Regions from separate parts of the Bradyrhizobium manausense genome, predicted to be linked through region 4. Evidence: predicted binding sites of a transcription regulator. Region 4 holds the regulator's gene; each other region holds the start of a gene.
What was found. Region 4 encodes LexA, which represses DNA repair genes until DNA is damaged. Its sites were predicted from a motif close to TGTTCNNNNTGTGTTCNG; they were not measured.
Positions count from the first base shown of each region.

Region 1: JQ631_RS01335 (DUF3072 domain-containing protein) is a predicted target of LexA. The motif match lies at 2,962-2,979, and genes of this name have one in related genera.
Region 2: JQ631_RS09265 (single-stranded DNA-binding protein) is a predicted target of LexA. The motif match lies at 2,002-2,019, and genes of this name have one in related genera.
Region 3: JQ631_RS03600 (putative DNA modification/repair radical SAM protein) is a predicted target of LexA. The motif match lies at 2,340-2,357, and genes of this name have one in related genera.

Region 1 covers NZ_JAFCJI010000001.1:279,829-284,694, forward strand. The annotation lists gene JQ631_RS01320 (Do family serine endopeptidase) at 191-1,726, shown strand; gene JQ631_RS01325 (hypothetical protein) at 2,002-2,364, shown strand; gene JQ631_RS01330 (DUF6496 domain-containing protein) at 2,377-2,658, opposite strand; gene JQ631_RS01335 (DUF3072 domain-containing protein) at 2,731-2,925, opposite strand; gene JQ631_RS01340 (hypothetical protein) at 3,041-3,250, shown strand; gene JQ631_RS01345 (hypothetical protein) at 3,285-3,494, shown strand; gene JQ631_RS01350 (hypothetical protein) at 3,530-3,730, shown strand; gene JQ631_RS01355 (hypothetical protein) at 3,872-4,105, opposite strand; gene JQ631_RS01360 (hypothetical protein) at 4,201-4,470, opposite strand; gene JQ631_RS32230 (hypothetical protein) at 4,469-4,837, shown strand; gene JQ631_RS01370 (sensor histidine kinase) at 4,834-4,866, opposite strand, start outside.
Region 2 covers NZ_JAFCJI010000001.1:1,978,642-1,983,507, forward strand. The annotation lists gene JQ631_RS09255 (outer membrane protein) at 44-727, opposite strand; gene JQ631_RS09260 (outer membrane protein) at 964-1,734, opposite strand; gene JQ631_RS09265 (single-stranded DNA-binding protein) at 2,161-2,658, shown strand; partial or broken gene JQ631_RS32285 (DUF2306 domain-containing protein) at 2,817-3,099, shown strand; gene gyrA (DNA gyrase subunit A) at 3,268-4,866, shown strand, end outside.
Region 3 covers NZ_JAFCJI010000001.1:770,399-775,264, reverse strand. The annotation lists gene JQ631_RS03610 (Y-family DNA polymerase) at 1-1,589, opposite strand, end outside; gene JQ631_RS03605 (ImuA family protein) at 1,486-2,274, opposite strand; gene JQ631_RS03600 (putative DNA modification/repair radical SAM protein) at 2,438-3,673, shown strand; gene JQ631_RS03595 (UdgX family uracil-DNA binding protein) at 3,673-4,866, shown strand, end outside.
Region 4 covers NZ_JAFCJI010000001.1:1,869,794-1,874,659, forward strand. The annotation lists gene JQ631_RS08730 (ComEC/Rec2 family competence protein) at 1-500, shown strand, start outside; gene JQ631_RS08735 (hypothetical protein) at 511-948, opposite strand; gene lexA (transcriptional repressor LexA) at 1,277-1,978, opposite strand; gene JQ631_RS08745 (molybdopterin molybdotransferase MoeA) at 2,156-3,367, opposite strand; gene JQ631_RS08750 (hypothetical protein) at 3,590-3,778, opposite strand; gene JQ631_RS08755 (HAD family hydrolase) at 3,915-4,538, opposite strand; gene JQ631_RS08760 (alpha-hydroxy acid oxidase) at 4,553-4,866, opposite strand, start outside.

The sequences.
Region 1 (4,866 bases), 1.6 Mb from region 4:
TCCAGTGCCCGGAGTTTTTCACTGTGCGGAGGAGCTCACGTTGAGCTGTATCAAATGTGCAGTGAGGATTTTTCCCTGCGGCCGCCCGCCGCACTTTCTTTGCCAAGAATTAATCGCGCGGACGGGACGTCGTAAGGTGGCAATGACCATGTTGGGTGCAAGGCGACTAACCCAACATGGACATTTCGACATGAAAGATCCCGTCAATTCCGGCAACCCCAAGACCCGCACAATCCTGAAGCCGCGCCGCCTGGCGCTGCTCGGCACCGTGGCCGCGCTCGGCTTGGCCGTGTTCGCTGCTTCTCCCATTTCGGCGCCTTTCGGCGTGAGTTCCCTGATTTCGCCTGCGCAGGCCGCTGAAAGCGCCACGACGCCGCCGGGCTTCGGTGACCTCGTCAGCAAGGTCAAGCCCGCCGTCATCTCGGTGCGGGTGAAGATCGACCGGGACAATGACAAGAGCGCGATGCTGCAACAGAACCGGATGGATCAGGACGAGGATTCCCCGTACGACCAGTTTTCGCGGCAGTTCGGCTTCCGCTTCCCGGGTGGCATGAACGGCATGCCGCATCAGCGTCACCAGGTGATCACGGGCGAGGGGTCCGGCTTCTTCATTTCGGCCGACGGCTATGCCGTGACCAACAATCACGTCGTCGATCACGCCGAGTCCGTGCAGGTGACGATGGATGACGGCACCATCTACTCCGCGAAGGTCGTCGGCACCGATCCGAAGACCGACCTCGCGCTGATCAAGGTGGACGGCAAGAAGGACTTTCCGTTCGTGAAATTCTCCGACCAGAAGCCGCGGATCGGCGACTGGGTGGTCGCGGTCGGCAATCCCTTCGGCCTTGGTGGCACCGTGACCGCCGGCATCGTCTCGGCCAGCGGCCGCGACATCGGCAACGGTCCTTACGACGACTTCATCCAGATCGATGCACCCATCAACAAGGGCAATTCCGGCGGTCCGGCGTTCGACATGAACGGCAACGTGATCGGCGTGAACACCGCGATCTACTCGCCCTCCGGCGGCTCGGTCGGCATCGGTTTCGACATTCCGTCCTCGACGGCCAAGCTCGTCGTCGCGCAGCTGAAGGACAAGGGCGCCGTCACCCGCGGCTGGCTCGGCGTGCAGGTGCAGCCGGTGACCGCAGAGATCGCCGATAGTCTCGGCCTGAAGGCGGCCCGCGGCGCGATCGTCGACAACCCGCAGGACGGTAGCCCGGCGGCGAAGGCCGGCATCGAGGCGGGTGACGTCATCACCGCCGTCAACGGCACCGCGATCAAGGACTCTCGCGATCTCGCCCGCACCATTGCCGGGCTGGCGCCGGGGTCGTCCGTGAAGCTCGACGTCGTTCACGGGGGTGACGCCAAGACAGTGACGCTGGCGCTCGGCGAACTGCCGAACGAGCGCCAGGCCAAGGCTGATGATGGCAAGATGCAGCAGGCTCCCGGCACGCCGCGCCTCGGCCTTGCCCTCGCGCCGGCCGGCGACGTCCAGGGCGCAGGCCAGAAAGGTGTCGTGGTCACCGAGGTCGATCCGCAGGGCCCGGCGGCACAGCGCGGGATCCAGACCGGCGACGTCATCCTCAATGTCGGCGGCAAGGCCGTCGCCAATGTCGGCGACGTCCGCTCCGAGCTGGCGCAGGCCAAATCGTCAGGCAAGAACAGCGTGCTGTTACAGGTGAAGAATGCGGAGGCGACCCGGTTCGTCGCGGTGCCGCTCGCCTGAGCTCTTGGTCGCGACGGCAAATTCAAAAGGCGGCCTGCGGGCCGCCTTTTTCGTGCGCGCTTGCGAGATACCCACAGGCACCGATAACATTCTCGTTAACGGCAGCAATGGTGACGGGTTCGCTCGAAAAAGCCGCGTTCGCTCGTCAGACTTCGGAGTCGCGTGTTGTGCCTTGGCGGCAATGAAGGCGCCAAGGCAAATTGCAGGAGTGGAACTTCGGACGTCCGGCTGCTTCCGTGAAACCGGCCGGCGGTTCGCATTTGATCGGTGCCGACATGGATCGATTGAAGCTCTCGCTGAAGATTGCGCTGCTCGCGGCGCCGCTCGTGTTGTCGACCGGAAGCGCCATGGGGCGCGATGACGGCCGCTTCACAGACTCACCGCTGAAACCCTGGTTCGACAGTTTGCGCAGCCATCTCGGTCCGTGCTGCTCGGATGCCGACGGTGTGGCCGTGGCCGATCCCGACTGGGATTCGCACAACGGGCACTATCGGGTCCGTCTTGACGGGGAGTGGGTCGACGTCCCCGACGACGCCGTGATCACGGAGCCGAACCGCGCCGGCCGCACCATGGTCTGGCCGGTCAAGACCGTATTCGGCGTTTCGATTCGCTGCTTCATGCCCGGCAGCATGATCTGACGCCGGTCATCGTCAACGCTTGGCGGATTTGCGCTTCGAGCTCTTCTTGGTCGTCTTCTTCTTGGACGTCTTTTTCTTGGACGTCTTTCGCTTCGATGCCTTCTTCGGCACCTTCTTGCCCTTCGCGCGCGCTTCCGACAGGCCGATCGCGATCGCCTGCTTGCGGCTCTTCACGCGTCCGCCGCGACCGCCGGGTCCGCTCTTCGCCGTGCCCTTCTTGTAACGGCGCATCTCGCGCTCGACATCGTTGCCGGCGCTGCGCGCGTAGCGGCGCTTCTTTGCCTTGCGTGCCATCAACTCTCTCCCTTGACCTCGGGAGAGAACAGGAGTGCTGACGCAACGTTCCAAAGGCGCCGGCCGCGGCTCTCAGAAGGAGTTTGCGAGTTCGATCTCCGCTTCAAGCACCTGGATGCGGCGCGCGGCTTCGGCAGAGGAGAGGGCGCGATCATATTGCGCGGGCTGGTAGGCCTCTTCGCTCAGCCGCTTCAGTCGCAGCCCCTGCGCCCGGGTCATCTGCTCCATGAGAAAAGCCTTGGCGTCGTATTTACCCTGAACCTGCATGTCCGCTCTCCATCGTGAATTCGTGGCTTGACTATATGTTCTTATTTTGTTCTAACAAGCCATGGACAACAGAATTAATGAAATTCGACGTAAAATCAGCGCCTTGAGGCTGGAAATGGCCGATGTTGAGGCGTCCGTGCGCGATCTCGTCAATCGCGATCGGGACTGCACCGAACGGGCCCAGGCGCAGATGGATCTGCGCCGGAAAATCAATCTGCTGATCGGCGAATGGAAGACGGCCGGGGGCGGCGAAGTTTTGCCCGACATCCGCGACCGGGTGCGTCTTCGTTTGTTGAAGAGCGAAAGCAGGCCGACGCGCCGTTGAGACAGGCCATGTCGGTGGCAGATGGAGGCAGGCGGTGGAAGAAGACCCGGACACCTACCGGATTCTGAAACTGCGCGCCGAGATCCTCGAACTGGGCTCCGCCATCAGGCAGTTGCAGCGTGAGGGCCTCGACGATGCCGCGGCTCAGCTCCTGATCGCGCGTAAGCGGGCACAGCTCGACCATTTGGTGAAGACAGACACCTCAAGTCGCCGCCTTAACATCACTGACATCCGACGCAGCTAAAGCGGTCGCGCAACGCGACATGCCGGAGCTCGTCGATGCCGGATGCCGAAATGACCGCCCTGCTGCAGGCGGTGCTCGAAGAAGTCTGTGCCGGCCTTGCCCCGCCCCAAATGGCGACGCGCGAACGCGTTGCGGCACGACTGAATGATCTTGTTCGATCGGGACACTGCTCGGCCGACGAGTTAAGGCAAGCCGGCCGGGATGTGCTGATCCGCGCGCCGACGATGTGGCGCTGATATGACTGCCGGACGCGAGCGCTGTTTCAGCAACGACAGCATCGCGCTTGCTGGCGTCTGCTTGGCCGCTGATCGAGACCGGCATCGCAACAGCAAATGAAAAGCCCCGCGTCGCCGCGGGGCTTCTGGGTGAGTTCGTACCTACTTGCTCATTCCGTTCTGGGGCTTGGTCATGCTGCCGCCGTGATCGCTGCCGGGACCAGCACCACCCTGGCCGGACGCATCGGGAGGAACGGTTTTCTTCATGTTGGCGCCCGTCGTCGTCTGCGACATCGAGGAGTGATGCTTCTTGTGCGATTTCGCTTGAGCCGCGAACGGCGCGGCGGCGAGGCCGGTTACCAACATCACCGCGAGAGCGAGCCTGGTCGTCTTCATGTGAGGGAACTCCCTGAGTTAAATTGACGCAGGCAGCCAACCGTCATTTGCTGCAGGAGTTCCGAATAAAGCGTCGCACGCGTTTCACGCGCGCTTCAAGATTCCTTGTCCTCGTTGAGGATGAACACAACTCCCGTCAGCGCGGCACCGATGGCAAACGTCGTTACAAAGGTAGCGGCAAAGACGAAGACGGCCGCTCTCCCGCCATGATTCAGCAACTCCGCGACCGCAGGATTGGCCAGGATCAGCGCAAGCGTGAAGCCAAGACCCAGCGCCGCGCCCATCATCGCATGCGTCATCAGTTTGATGATTCCGGTTGGGGAGACCAGGCTTGACGACTTATTGGGCGACTTGTTCGTGCGCATGACTCTGCCGCTCGATCTGGCAGGCAAACGCGAGCTCTCTTCGCGAGTTCCATCGCACGTCAAGGAATTGTCATCACCCGCTTCATCCGGCGTTCATGACGACCTTGCGAAGATGAACGCCATCAACACGGGAACATTCGATATGGGTAAGGTGGTCTTTCTCTATCGCTCGCTGGCCTACCGGAATGCGGCGGCCGACATGCTGCGCAAGGCGCGCAAGCTGCCGCGCGGCGCGGAGCGTAGCGCAGCCTGCCGCTATGCAACGGCGTTGCGCGATCTCTCACAAACGGAAGCCTGGCTTGAAGGGCGTGTCGCCGATGAGCCGTCGCCGGTGATGCCACGATTGAAAGTGGTTGCGTCGCGCTAGCCCGACGCGCGCTGGAGTTCGGGAGAGCT
Region 2 (4,866 bases), 110 kb from region 4:
AGTCGATCGTGACGCCCAGTACGTCAGATCAGCACTCCAGAGATCAGTACTTCGCAACCACCGGGCCGTTGAAGTGATAGTTCACGCCGACCTGCACGGTGTGGAAGTTGACCGTACCGGTAGGAACGGCGCCGAAGTAGGTCTCGCCGCCGAGGCTGCGATAGAGATACTCGCCCTTGACCGACCACTGCGGAGCGAAGAAGGCTTCGACGCCCGCGCCGACAGTCCAACCGGAGTGGAACTTGCTGTCCGAGATCGACGCAGCGCCGAGGGTGGCGGTGATCTTGTTGTCGATCCAGGCATAGCCGCCGGTGCCGTACAGCAGCACGTTGTTGACAGCCCAGCCAATGCGGCCGCGCACGGTGCCCATCGCATCCGTCTTTGAGCTCACGCTGGTCGGGATCGCGCCGAGGCCGGGAACGATCACGACGCCAGCGGCAGAAGCGTTGACGTCAGCCCAGGCGCCATCGGCCTCAACGCCAAACACGACGTTGCCGGTCTGCCAGTTGTAGCCGGCGGTGCCGCCGACGAAGCCGCCCTGCATGCGCGGGGAGTTTGCATCTTCCCAAGCGCCGCCACCGACGACACCGAGGTAGAAGCCGGTCCAGTTATAGACCGAGGCCACGGCGACCGGAGCCTTGGTGTAGTGGCGAGCCGCCAGGTCGGCAGCCGAAGCGGCGCCAGTGAGGGCGATCAGAGCGACCGAAGCCAACAAGATCTTTTTCATTTTCAACCTAATCCCAGTCCCAGTTTCTGTTGTTGCCTTCCGTGCGCCGGAAGGGCAGCGGACGTCTTGGTCCAACTGATGTCGTGCTTACACCACTGAAGCCATAAGTTGTGTCTCCGAAAAGTCACAACAGATACAAAATGTAATACTCGCTGACCTATAGTTCCCCAGTGGGAACACGCAGCAAAAAGGCCGGCGCGAGGCCGGCCTTTGATCTGCGAGCAATTTCAGAGAGATCAGTACTTCGCGATGACCGGGCCGCCCCAGCGATAGTTGATGCGGACGAGACCCATGTCGACGTTCTGGCTGATGCGGTCGGTCTGGAATGCGCCGCCGCCGACAGGTGCGTTGAGCGTGAGCGTCCGATCGCCGAGGAAGATGTGGTCGTATTCGAAGCCCACGGTCCAGTTCGGCGCGAAGCCGAACTCGAGCCCGGCGCCCACCGTGCCACCCCAGCGGGTGTCGCTGCTGGAGGCGAGCAGGGTGCCCGCGCCGACGAAGCCGGGCGCGGTGTAGATGTCGAACTTGTCCGCGACCACGGCGCCGCCGCCCTTCACGTAGAACAGCACGTTGTTCCAAGCATAGCCGATCTGGCCCGTGAACAGGCCGAATGCGTCAATCCTCGATCGGTTACGCTGGGTCAGGATGAAATTGCTGACATTGTCGCCGGAGAAGTCGGCCCAGTTGCCCTGACCTTCGAGGCCGAACACCCAGTTGCCCGATTGCCAGCGATAGCCGACCTGGCCACCGATCGTGCCGCCGGTGGCGTTGTGGCAGCCTTCGGCTCCGAGGAATACACCGCCGCCGAGAACGAGGTTGTCCCAGCATTTGTGGCTCGAACCGCCGCCGCCGTTGATGCCGATGTAGAAGCCGCTCCAATCGTAGATGGTGGCGATCATCGGGGCCGGCGCCTTGGTGTAGGGACGGGCCGCAAGATCCGCGGCACTCGCCGGTGCAGACAAGCCGAGCGCAACAATACCAATTGTACCAAATAGAATTTTCTTCATTGCAGTCTCCCCAGTGTCGTCCGCTTCAGAAGTCCCCCGAAGCGGTCAATCAGGCGCGACGCCCATAAGAACCAATTCCGAGGCAAGCGTAGTCCAAGCGGGAGGGCGAGTCCGTCGCTGGAATGCAACACTCGCTGGTCAACTGACATGCACGTAACCTAATGAATGTTAAAGCATTTTCCGATGTCGTTGGGTTCCAATGCATGGCGACGTGCACAGCGGCACCGGATACCTGCATACACGCTTGGGTCGCATCGATTTTGATCAAGGAACAAATCTGGAACAAATGTCCGGCTGATGCTATATGTGGGGATAACCGAGGGTGCGGCGGGCCGATCGACCCTTGTAAGCGTATAGGGTCGGCCCAACAGGCGGCAGCGCGGGCGCGCCTTCGAAATTCAGTGGCATTTGGAGTGGAGAGCGGCGATGGCGGGAAGCGTCAACAAGGTCATTCTGGTTGGAAATCTCGGCAAGGATCCGGAAATCCGCCGCACCCAGGACGGGCGGCCGATCGCCAATCTGAGCATCGCGACGTCGGAGACCTGGCGCGACAAGAACAGCGGCGAGCGCAAGGAAAAGACCGAGTGGCATCGCGTCGTGATCTTCAACGAAGGGCTCTGCAAGGTCGCCGAGCAGTATCTGAAGAAGGGCGCCAAGGTTTACATCGAGGGCGCGCTTCAGACCCGCAAATGGACCGATCAGCAGGGTGCCGAGAAATACTCCACTGAAGTCGTGCTCCAGGGCTTCAACTCGACGCTGACGATGCTCGACGGCCGCGGCGGTGGCGGAGGAGGCGGCAGCTTCGGCGACGAGCCGGGCGGCGATTTCGGCTCGTCCGGTCCCGTCAGCAGCGCACCGCGCCGCCCCGTTGCCGCCGGCGGCGGTGGCCGCAGCAACGACATGGACGACGACATCCCGTTCTGAGGCGGAGGAGAGCTTCGCTCCGAACTTTGCCTGGCTCGCGTAATGCGGCAGGATTTCTTGCCAATCGACCGGGTGGCCTCGGGTTTTCCGGGCTGCCTCATGTATCGCCTCAAGCCTTTGACGGGGGCGCGATGTGAATTTTGGCCAGAGGTCGCGATGTGAGTCTCGCGCCGCTGCTTGATGCGGCTCCGGCGATCCCGCTGCACGCCTTTGCGGCGATGACGGCGTTTATGCTCGGCCTCGTCCAGTTCGCGGCCCCCAAAGGCACCCTGCCGCACCGCGCTGGTGATGCTCCCGCTCGCAGTCTGGCGGGCGCATACCCTTCGGATTGCCGATCACCGGCGCATCATGATCCTCATGTTTGCGGGCGCGCGGGTGGTGGCGTGTCTGTTCACGCTGGTGCCAGGACGGATCATGCACCGGGTGATTTTCGGTGGTTGAACGGCGGTCCCGGCCGGCTTGTTCGGCCTCGATTCAAAATGGTGCCGCGCAGGGCGTAAGTCTCTGGAAAAACAGTCGGAAAAAGCGCTTCCTGGAAGCCTCCAAGGGTGGTTATCAGGGACCCGATGCGCTATATGATTCCCAGATAAAATTTCACCGGATTCCCCCTTGGCTGACGACGACAACAAGCCCGGCGACCAGCCGGCGCAACCCTCGGACATTCGCCCCGTCTCCATCTTCGAGGAGATGAAGAAGTCGTATCTCGACTACGCCATGAGCGTGATCGTGGCGCGCGCATTGCCCGATGCCCGCGACGGCCTGAAGCCGGTGCATCGCCGCATCCTGTACTCGATGAACGAGCAGGGGCACACGCCCGACAAGAAGTACGTCAAATCCGCCCGCGTGGTCGGTGACGTCATCGGTAAGTATCACCCGCACGGCGACCAGTCGATTTACGACGCCATGGTCCGCATGGCGCAGGACTTTTCGATGCGCGTGCCGCTGATCGACGGCCAGGGCAATTTCGGTTCCGTCGACGGCGATCCCCCGGCCGCCTATCGTTACACCGAAGCGCGCCTGACGAAGGCGGCGCTCGCGCTGCTGGCTGATATCGACAAGGACACCGTCGACTTCCAGCCGAACTACGACAACAACGAGACTGAGCCGTCGGTTCTTCCGGCGAAGTTCCCGAACCTTCTCGTCAACGGCGCCGGCGGTATCGCGGTCGGCATGGCGACCAACATCCCGCCGCACAATCTCGGCGAGGTCATCGATGCCTGTGTCGCGCTGATCGACAACCCCGCGCTGACCATCGATGAGCTCATCAACATCGTGCCGGGACCAGATTTTCCGACCGGCGGCGTCATTCTCGGGCGCCAGGGCATCCGCTCCGCCTATCACCTCGGCCGCGGCTCGATCGTCATGCGCGGCAAGGTCGAGTTCGAGACCATCCGCAAGGATCGCGAGGCGATCATCGTCACGGAGATTCCTTACCAGGTGAACAAGGCGACGATGGTCGAGCGCATCGCCGAGCTGGTCAAGGAAAAGAAGATCGAGGGCATCGGCGACCTGCGCGATGAATCCGATCGCGACGGCTACCGCGTCGTCATCGAACTAAAACGCGACGCCGTGCCGGATGTGGTGCTGAACCAGCTCTACAGGTTCACGCCGCTGCAGACGAGCTTCGGCGTCAACATGGTGGCGCTCGACAGCGGCCGTCCGCGGATCATGCATCTGAAGGACCTGCTGGCGATCTTTGTCGACTTCCGTGAGCGGGTCGTCACGCGGCGCACCAAGTACCTGCTCGCCAAGGCGCGCGATCGAGCCCACATCCTGGTCGGTCTGGCGATCGCGGTCGCCAATATCGACGAGATGATCCGCGTCATCCGGACCTCGCCCGACCCGACCACCGCGCGTGACACCCTGATGTCGCGCGACTGGCCGGCCCGGGATGTCGAGGACATGCTGACGCTGATCGACGACCCGCGCCATCGCATCAGCGAGAACGGCACGATCCGGCTGTCGATGGAACAGGCGAGGGCCATCCTCGACCTGCGCCTGCAGCGCCTTACTGCACTGGGCCGCGACGAAATTCGCGAGGAGCTCGACAAGCTCGCCGGCGAGATCGCCGACTATCTCGACATCCTGCGCTCGCGCGAGCGCGTGCTGACCATCATCAAGACCGAGCTTGCGGAGGTGAAGGCCGAGTTCGCCACGCCGCGCAAGACGTTGATCATGGAGCAGGAGGGCGAAGTCGAGGACGAGGAC
Region 3 (4,866 bases), 1.1 Mb from region 4:
GCGAAGAGACCGTGCACATACCAGTTGGGCGGAGCGGGCTTGCCGTCGGCGTCGAACACCTCCCCTTCATAAAGACCGTCGCGAAAAATCCAGAAGCGCAGGCCCTCCGCATCCTCGATGCGGAAATAATCCCGCGTCAATTGCTTGCCGTCCTGCCGCCACCATTCCATGGCGATGCGCTCGGGTCCTTCCACCCGCACCACGGCATGTTTTGCGCGCCGCCAGGTGAATTGATGCGGCGGACCATCGGGCACGGTCGCGAACGGCACGGTGACCGGCTCCGGCTTGTCGAACAGCCTGAGGGGACGCAGCGGCGGCTCGCCCTCGGCACGATCTGGCCATTCGGCCTGCATGGCGGCGGCGAGGTGATGCTGGGCGGGCGCGGCCAGCACCGCCTGCTCGGGGATATGGGTATCCCCGGGTAGATGCACGACGACGCGCCTGCCGCCGATGCGCGCGGCGATGCGGTCGATCAGCGCAGCGAGTTCGTCACTGTCATGGACATGGGCGTCGAGATCGCGCTGCTCCTGCACCACGATCTCGGTGCGGCTCGCCGACAGCCGCACCATGTCGAAGCCGAAGCCGGGATCGAGCGGATCGGCGAGTGCATCGAGACGCTCGCGAAACAGCCGGTCGATGACGGCGCTTCGTGTCACGGGCCGCCCGGTCTCGACCATGATCGCGCGCACGACGCCGTCGGTGCGGAAGAACGCAGCCTCCAGGCGGCGCGCGCCTTTGCCTTGCTTCTCCATGGAGGCGATCAACGTGTCGGCCAGGCGCGACAGCGTCATCGCGATCATGGTGTCGGTCGCGATTGGCTCGGCAAAACGCTTTTCCACGATGTAATCCGGCAGCGGCTTGCGCGGGCTGATCGGCGCATCACCCTGCCCCAGCGCATGCGCGAGCAGCGTGGAGAACCGCGCGCCGAACCGTGCCGTGATTTCGGAGGCGCTGCGCGATGCAACATCGCCGATGGTCTTCAAGCCGGCACGGCGGAGGCCGGTGGTGATCGTCTCGTCCGCACCGAGCGCGGACACCGGAAACCGGTCGATCGCCGCGGCCTCCGCGCCATCCGCAACGATGCTGTTCGTGGCCTGCCGCGTCAGCGTGCGCGCGCAGACCGAGGTGCCGGCAATCGCGGCGCTGACGGCAAAGCCCTGGCGCGCCAGCGCACGGACCAGCGTCTGCAACAGCGCAGCCTCGCCGCCAAACAAATGCGCGCAGCCGGTGATGTCGAGGAACAGCCCATGCGGCGCATCGAGCGCCACCAGCGGCGTGAAGCGGTCGCACCAATCGGCGATGTCGCTGAGCGTCTTCGTATCGGCCACGACATCGGCGTCGAACACCTTTAAGTCCGGACACATCGCCCGCGCATTGGCGAGCGGCTGACCAATATGCAGACCGAGGCGTTCGGCGGCCTCATCCAGCGCATGGATCACCAGCGCATTGTTGTCCTTGATGACGACGATGCTGGGCTCATTGGCCTTACCCAGCCCGGCGCTGCCAAGAAACCGCTGGATCCGGTCGATGGGCAGGCGCGGCAGCCACAGGCTGAGGATCCGCCGACGGTTCAGTGAACTGGCACTCATCACATTTCCATTCCATGATCCATCGACCGCACGGGCCATGACGATTGCGCAACAGCTCGACATCGAAGCGCGGCGCGCCCCAGGCACTCCACGCAGACCCCGGCGGCGAATGCGCCGCGCGCAGCATCCATCGCGTCTCCGCAGTCGACGGCAGCGGTTGCGCTGCCATCCGCAGCAGCAAGCCGGTGACGCCGGATGATTGCGCGGCCAGCGTCAGCTTGCGGCTCGCCACCAGATCGAATTGTCTGGTCTCGCCCCAGAGCTCGAGCACGACGGCGCCGAGCGCATCGCAGGCGAGCGCATCGGCCGAGGTGCGCAGCGCGCTCTCCACGTCGGCCGCACGCACCATCACCACGCGGCGTGGATCGAGGCCGAGCTCGGCGAGCCCGCTCATCGACAGCGCGCCGGTCTCGAGTTCCGAAAAATCCTGCCGCACCCACAGCAGTGGCCGGCTTACCGTGACGCGGCCGGCAAGCCCGGTGACAAAGCCTGTCGCGACCGCGCCCTGAGACCCGGTGCAAAACACCTCATGGATCGCCGCACGCGCGAGCCCGCCCTTCAAGGCGCGATCGACCTCGCGGTGCCCGAGCGCAACGCGGTCGTGATGATGCACGACCTCTGCCGTCTCGATCCGTTCGATCTGGCTGCGCAAGGTCGCAAGCGCGCTCATGCGTGCGCTGCTCATGCTCGCCGCTCCTTCAGAGGTGATTGCCGGTGGCTCTCAAAAAGAGAACCAGTGGCTGGCTCATTTGTTCATGATATGTTCTAATATAAAGCTAACGGCGCACGAAGAGTCAATCGAATTGGCGATTTGCCGGATTCATCAGCGGAATCAAAGGGATTCAATAATGGATGTGCAACGCAAGCTGGAGATTCTCGCAGACGCCGCCAAGTACGATGCCTCCTGTGCCTCCAGCGGCACCGAGAAGCGGGATTCCAGCGACGGCAAGGGCATGGGCTCGACCGCACCAGGCATGGGCATCTGCCATTCCTACGCGCCGGACGGACGCTGCATCTCGCTGCTCAAGGTGCTGCTGACCAACGCCTGCAATTACGATTGCCTCTATTGCGTCAACCGCGCCTCCTCGAACGTGCCGCGCGCCCGTTTCACCATCGACGAATTGGTCAAGCTGACGCTCGACTTCTACCGGCGCAATTACATCGAAGGGCTGTTTCTCTCCTCCGGCATCATCCGCAGCCCCGACTACACCATGGAGCAAGTGGTCAGCGTCGCGCGAAAGCTGCGCGAGGAGCATCACTTCCGCGGCTACATCCATCTCAAGACCATTCCGGAGGCTGACGACGCGCTGATCGCGCAGGCCGGCAAATATGCCGACCGTCTCTCCATCAACATCGAAATGCCCGAGCCGGCGAGCCTGCAGCAATTCGCGCCGGAGAAGGACGTGCGCGCGATCCGTCGCACGATGGGCCGGCTGCGGCTGAAGCTGGACGAAGCCGAGGAGAACCGCGCAGCAAGAACGAAGGCCAAGCCGCAGCGTTTCGCGCCCGCAGGCCAAAGCACGCAGATGATCGTCGGCGCAGACAGCGCCAATGACCACACCATTCTCCATACCAGCGCCAATCTCTATGGCTCGTACAAGCTTCGGCGCGTCTATTACTCCGCCTTCAGCCCGATCCCCGATGCGAGCCGCGCACTCCCACTGCGCGCGCCGCCTTTGCTGCGCGAGCACCGGCTCTACCAGGCCGACTGGCTGATGCGCTTCTACGGCTTTGACGTCGGCGAGATCGTCGACGACAGCGCGATGCTGCCGCTCGACATCGATCCAAAGCTCGCCTGGGCACTGCGCCATCGCGACCGCTTCCCGCTCGACGTCAACCGTGCCAGCCGCGAGGAGCTGCTGCGCGTGCCGGGCTTCGGCACCAAGGCGGTCGAGCGCATCATCGCGACACGGCGCACCACCACGATCCGCCTGTCCGATCTGGCGCGGCTGCACGTGCCCAAGCACAAGGCGCTGCCATTCATCATCCTCAGCGATCACCGCCCTTCGTCGAACCGTCTCGATGCAGCAGGGCTGATCGAACGATTCAAGCCGAAAGCAACGCAATTGGGGTTTGGCTTCTGATGCAATACATCACTCTCGACACCCAAACCGATTTCGACGGCTGGCGCACGGCCGCACGGACCCTTGTGCTTGGTCATGTGCGGCCCACCGATATCACCTGGGCCGTGCAGGGTGGCGAAGCCGATTTGTTCGCACCGCCCTCACCGTCGCCGATCCTCGAGGTGAATGACGGCACTTTCAGCGTATCGGCGACATTCGTCGACCTCGCGAAATCGGCGATCCTGCATCGCGATGGCGAGCGATTTGCGATCCTCTACCGCTTGCTCTGGCGATTGAAGGACAATCACGATCTCATGGAAGTCGCGACCGATGCCGATGTCGCGCAGGTCACGGCGATGGCACGCGCGGTCCATCGCGACGAGCACAAGATGCACGCCTTCGTGCGCTTCCGCGAAATCGGACGCGAACGCGAAGCGCATTACGTCGCCTGGTTCGAACCGGAGCATCACATCGTCGAGCTCGCAGCCCCATTCTTCGCAAAACGCTTTGCCGACAGGCCCTGGTCGATCTTGACGCCGGATCTATGCGCGCATTGGCATGGCCATGCGCTCTCGTTCACGCCGGGCGTGAGCAAGAGCGAAGCACCGGGCGAAGATCGGTTGGAGGAAACATGGCGGCGCTACTACGCCAGCATCTTCAATCCGGCGCGCCTCAAGGTGAAGGCGATGCAGACGGAGATGCCGAAGAAATACTGGAGGAACCTGCCCGAGGCCTCGATCATTAAGCCCTTGATCGAGGACGCCGAGCGCATGACCGGCGCCATGATCGCCAACGCTGCAACCGATCCGCACAAGCCTCAGAAGCGGCCGGAGGCTCCGATGAAACGTAGATCAGCCACCGACGATCTCGAAGCGCTCCGCGAGGAGGCCGCGCATTGCCGCGCCTGCCCGCTCTACAAGGACGCCACGCAGACCGTGTTCGGCGAAGGCCCGAACAACGCCACCATCATGTTGGTCGGCGAGCAGCCTGGCGACAAGGAAGACCTCGCCGGCCATCCCTTCGTCGGTCCGGCCGGCCAGATGCTCGACCGTGCGCTCGCGGAAGCCGGTGTGGACCGCAAGAAGGTCTATGTCACCAACGCGGTGAAGCATTTCAAATTCGTGCCGCGCGGAAAGATCCGCCTGCACCAGAAGCCGGCCACACCGGCGATCCGCGCGTGCCGGCAGTGGTACGAGCGGGAAGTCTTGGCAATC
Region 4 (4,866 bases):
TCGCGGTGCGGGGCAGGGATGGGCAACTGCATCTGATCAGGACGAAGAAGGACAATTTCCTGCTGAAGGAGTGGCTCGCGGCGGATGCTGATCCGCGCGATGCTACGAGCGCCTCGCTCGGTGATGGTGTGTCGTGCGACGAGGCCGGCTGCGTGATGCCGCTCGCCGACGGCCGCATGATTGCGCTCTCGCTACGCATCGACGCCCTGGCCGACGATTGCAGCCGTGCCGCGCTGGTGGTGACGACAAGGCCGGCGCCGCCGGATTGCGCCGCGATGGTGGTCGATCGGCCGCGTCTTGCGCGCCAGGGTGCGCTGGCGCTGACGCAGCGTGGCGACGGTTTTGCGATCCAATCGGTGAAGGCGAGGGGCGCAAACCGCCCCTGGTCGCCGGCGGCGGCCGGCGATGGAGATTTCGAACAGATCCTCATGCCGCGGTCGGCAGCTCCGCGCGCCAAAGATGCGACTCCGTCGGAGGCCGATCTTCAAGCCGAGGACTGAAGTCGACTTTTCAGCCGATCGGCAGGCGCGGGGGCGTCGTCGTGCGGCTGTCGGCGACCACTTGCGGCTTTTGCTCACGCTCGCCGAGCGGCTGCGTCACGGGCAGTTGCAGCACGGTCGCGCGCTGGCCCTCGACGAGCTGCGTCACCAGCACGTATTTGCCATCGGGGAATTCGATCGCGTCGTGATGACGATCGGGAATGTGCGGATCGATCTTGCCGAACTTGCCGACGCGCGAGTTGACGGTGCGCGTCCAGATCCACCTGTTGTCGTAACGGACGTTGTCGGCGAAGGCGAGCTCCGTTCCCGGCAGCAGGCAGACCGCGACCGACATATCGGCTTCGGAGGCGAAGCCGCGCGTCGAGGTGCCGCGGAAGGTTGTCGTGACGATCGTCTCGCCGACTTCTGCGGGACGCGTCGCAACGGCATGCAGGCTATAGTCACACATCGGGTGCTCCTCAGTCAGGATAGCAACCCGCGCCTCTGTCTTGCGAGGCGCAGGCCTCTATCAGAGTGGAAGCGTAAAAAACTCTGCCCGGTTGTAGGCAAATCTGCGGCTCGCGTGCGCGAGCCGCGATCACATTATCTTTCCCAAATCCGTAGGAACAAAGCCCACCCGCGCGCATTTTGCAGGCGCGCTACAGCGACCTGAACTGCCTTGTGCGTGCCGAGGATGTCGCGCTGGGAGAGGGGGCTGGATAGCCTGTGCAAGACCGGAAAAACTATCCAGCCGAGCGGACAATCGTCCGCTCCAATCGTCGATCGCGCGTGAGCGCTCAATACTTCCGGTACAGCCCGATCAGCTTGCCCTGGATCTTGACCCGGTTGGGCGGCAGGATGCGGACCTCATAGGCGGCATTCGCCGGCTCGAGCGCGATCGAGGCGCCGCGGCGCCGGAAGCGCTTCAAGGTTGCCTCCTCGTCATCGATCAGAGCGACCACGATATCGCCGGTGTCACAGCTCTCGTTGCGCTGGATCAGCGCCATGTCGCCGTCGAGAATGCCGGCTTCCACCATCGAGTCGCCGCGCACTTCGAGCGCATAGTGCTCGCCCGCACCGAGCATGTCGGGCGGGACGCTGATGGTGTGGCTGCGGGTCTGCAGCGCCTCGATCGGGGTACCGGCCGCAATCCGGCCCATGACGGGCACCGCGACGGGACGCTCGCCCTCTTCGGCGGACGGGCTGGACGTCGTACGCACCTTGCCGAGATTGCCCTCGATGACGCTCGGCGTGAAACCGCGGCGGCTCCCGGCGGCGGCCTGGAGCTCAGGCAGCTTGATCACCTCGATCGCGCGGGCACGGTTGGGCAGGCGGCGGATGAAGCCGCGCTCCTCCAGCGCCGTGATCAGGCGATGGATGCCTGACTTCGAGCGCAGATCGAGCGCATCCTTCATCTCGTCGAAGGAGGGCGGCACGCCGCTTTCCTTCAGGCGCTCGCTGATGAACCGCAGGAGTTCGTATTGTTTGCGCGTTAACATCTCGACCAAAATCCCCCTGACGATGTCGTTCGATTCCGAGACGCTGAATTTCAGCAATAAGCCGCTACATGCTCGAAACAAATCATGAACGGACACTATATGTTCGATACATGTTCCGCAACTGCTTAATTTACAGTGAACGCGACAAACTTCGCGGAACGGTTGCGAACGCTGCAGTCAGGCGGGCAGTCGCAACACCTCGCAGGGCGCTCCCGCTTCGGCCTTCGGCGCGAACGGCGCGCGCACGAGAAGTGCCTGTGCCGCAGCGAGATTCGCAAGCAGCGAGGAGTCCTGGTGGTTGACGGGAAGCGCGACGAGCGTGCCATCATCACGCAGATCGAGGCGCGCGCGCAGGTAATCCTCGCGCTGGTCATTGGCGCCGACGTCGCGGCCGAGCACGGCGCGTTCACGGCGGTGATGGACAACCGAGCGGCCCGACAACGCGCGAATCAGCGGCACCATGAACAGGAAGCCGCAGACGTAGGATGACACTGGATTGCCGGGCAGGCCGATCACGCGCATCGCCCCGAGCTGTCCGTTCATCATCGGCTTGCCCGGCCGCATCGCGATCTTCCAGAATGCCATCGCGGTGCCTTCGTCGCGGAGTGCCTGCTGCACCAGATCGTGGTCGCCGACCGAGGCGCCGCCGGTCGTGATCAGGATGTCGGCGCCGGATTCGCGGGCGCGGCGGATGCCTGATGCGGTTGCAGCAAGCGTGTCGGCGGCAATCCCGAGGTCGATGGTGTCGGCGCCTTCGCTGCGGGCGAGGGCGTGCAGGGCGTAACCGTTGGAATAGACGATCTGACCGTGGCCGGGTGTGCTGCCCGGCATCACCAGCTCATCACCCGTCGCGAGAATCGCGACCTTCGGACGGCGGCGGACTGCGAGCTGCGGATGATTCATGCCGGCGGCGAGCGCAAGGTCGCGCTCGGTGAGCCGCGCACCTTTGCGCAGGAGCACGTCACCCTCGCGGAAGTCGATGCCGGCCGGGCGTATATGCCGCCCGGTGACGGCGGCTTCCGTGATCGTGATGCGGCTGCCGTCGGCGACGGTGTCCTCCTGGATCACGACCGCATCCGCGCCATCGGGCACGACACCGCCGGTGAAAATCCGCACGGCTTCGCCCGAGCCGACGGTGCCTCCGTAGGGACGGCCGGCTGCGACCTCTCCAATGACAGTGAGCTGCGTGTCGACCTTGGCTGCATCAGCCGCACGAACGGCATAGCCATCCATCGCCGACATCGCCTGCGGCGGCTGCGTCCGCCGCGCCGCGACATCGCGCGCGAGCACGCGATGGAAGGCTTGATCAAGGGCGATGGTTTCTTCAGGCAGGGGCTCCGCGCCGGCAAGCACCGCGGCGAGCGCATCGGATACCGGCATCAGGGCCACGGGTGAAAACTCCAGCTGCGCCCGTTCGGGCAAATCGGCGGCGAGAGTTCTAGCCGAGTGCAGGCGCAGAGGCAAAACGGGGGGCGCGCAGGATTTATCCTGTGCCATCCGCTCGGCGACGAAGGTGGAGCATCAAATGCGTTGCGGCAAATGATCCAAACGGGCGAGGCTGACCTGGACGCGGATCGCCGTGGCGAGGACGAGAGCCACGGCCGGTGTCGGTCAGGTCCCCGGCACCTTGGCCGGACTGACGTCCGGCGCTTTTGGATCCTTGTCGGGCATAGGATCGGCCTGTGCCTTCAGGTCGGCCGCCTTGCTGATCAATTTTGCTGAAAGCTCAGAATCCGAGGTGGTCCTGGCGAATTTCATCAGCAGGGAGGCCTGCTTGGTGAGGTAGGTTTTGCCCAACACGTCGATACGTCCGATGTAGAATTCCCAACGGACTCATGAGTCCGGAGGCGGTCATTCGTTCCCGGAACTTCGTATAAAAATGCACAGAGCGTTTTGGTTCCTGGGTTCCGGGCGAAATTGTTCCGGAATCACCGGGTCAGATCCCCAGCGCCCGCAGCGCCTTCCCGACATCGGTGGGCGAGGTGACGTGCACTCCGGTCAGCCCTCGGGCCCGGGCGCCTTCGACGTTCTCGGCGAGGTCGTCGAAGAACACGATCCGGTTCGCCGGCACGCCGATCGCGGTGACGACATGGTCGAAGGCTTCCGCATCCGGTTTGCGCAGGCCGATGCTGGAGGACAGATAGAGCTCGCGGAAATGGCCGAGCAGGTCGGCATATTCCTTCGAGAAGTAATCCACGTGTGGGCGGTTGGTGTTGGAGAAGGCATAGACCGGCATCTGCCGCGCTGCGCGCGGCAGCAATTCTGCGATGTCGGGCATCTCGCCGGCGAAGATCGCGTTCCATCCCTCCAGGAACTGCGCATCCGAAATGCCGATGCCGAGCGATGAGCGGAGCGACTGAAAGTAATCCTCGTCGCTGATCTTGCCGACCTCGTGCAGCCGGTAGGCCTCGTCGCGCACATAGCGCGCGACGATGGCTTCGGGCATGCAGCCCGCATGTCCCGCCCAGCAGGCGATCGCCTTGGAGAAATCGATGTCGAGCACCACGCGCCCGAGATCGAACAGGAGCGCATCCGCGCTGCCGGGAGAGAGCGAGGTCACTTGCGTCCTTTCAATCAGTATCGATACGGCTCGTGGTCGAACAGCGGGAAAGCGCTGAAGACGCTCGGCGCATTGGTCGCGGTGGCCGGATGCAGGCAGGATTTGTTGACCTCGGCGAACGAGGTGGTGCCGAGCAGGCCGAGGCAGCGCAGCACCTCGTCCTCGAGCAGTTCGAGCATCCGCGTGACGCCGGCCTCGCCGGCCGCAGCCAGGGCCCAGCATTGCAGCCGGCCGATGCCGACGAGGTCGGCGCCCGCCGCGATCGCCTTGACGATGTCGGTGCCGCGACAGATGCCGCCGTCGACCATGATCTTGGCGCGGCCCTTCA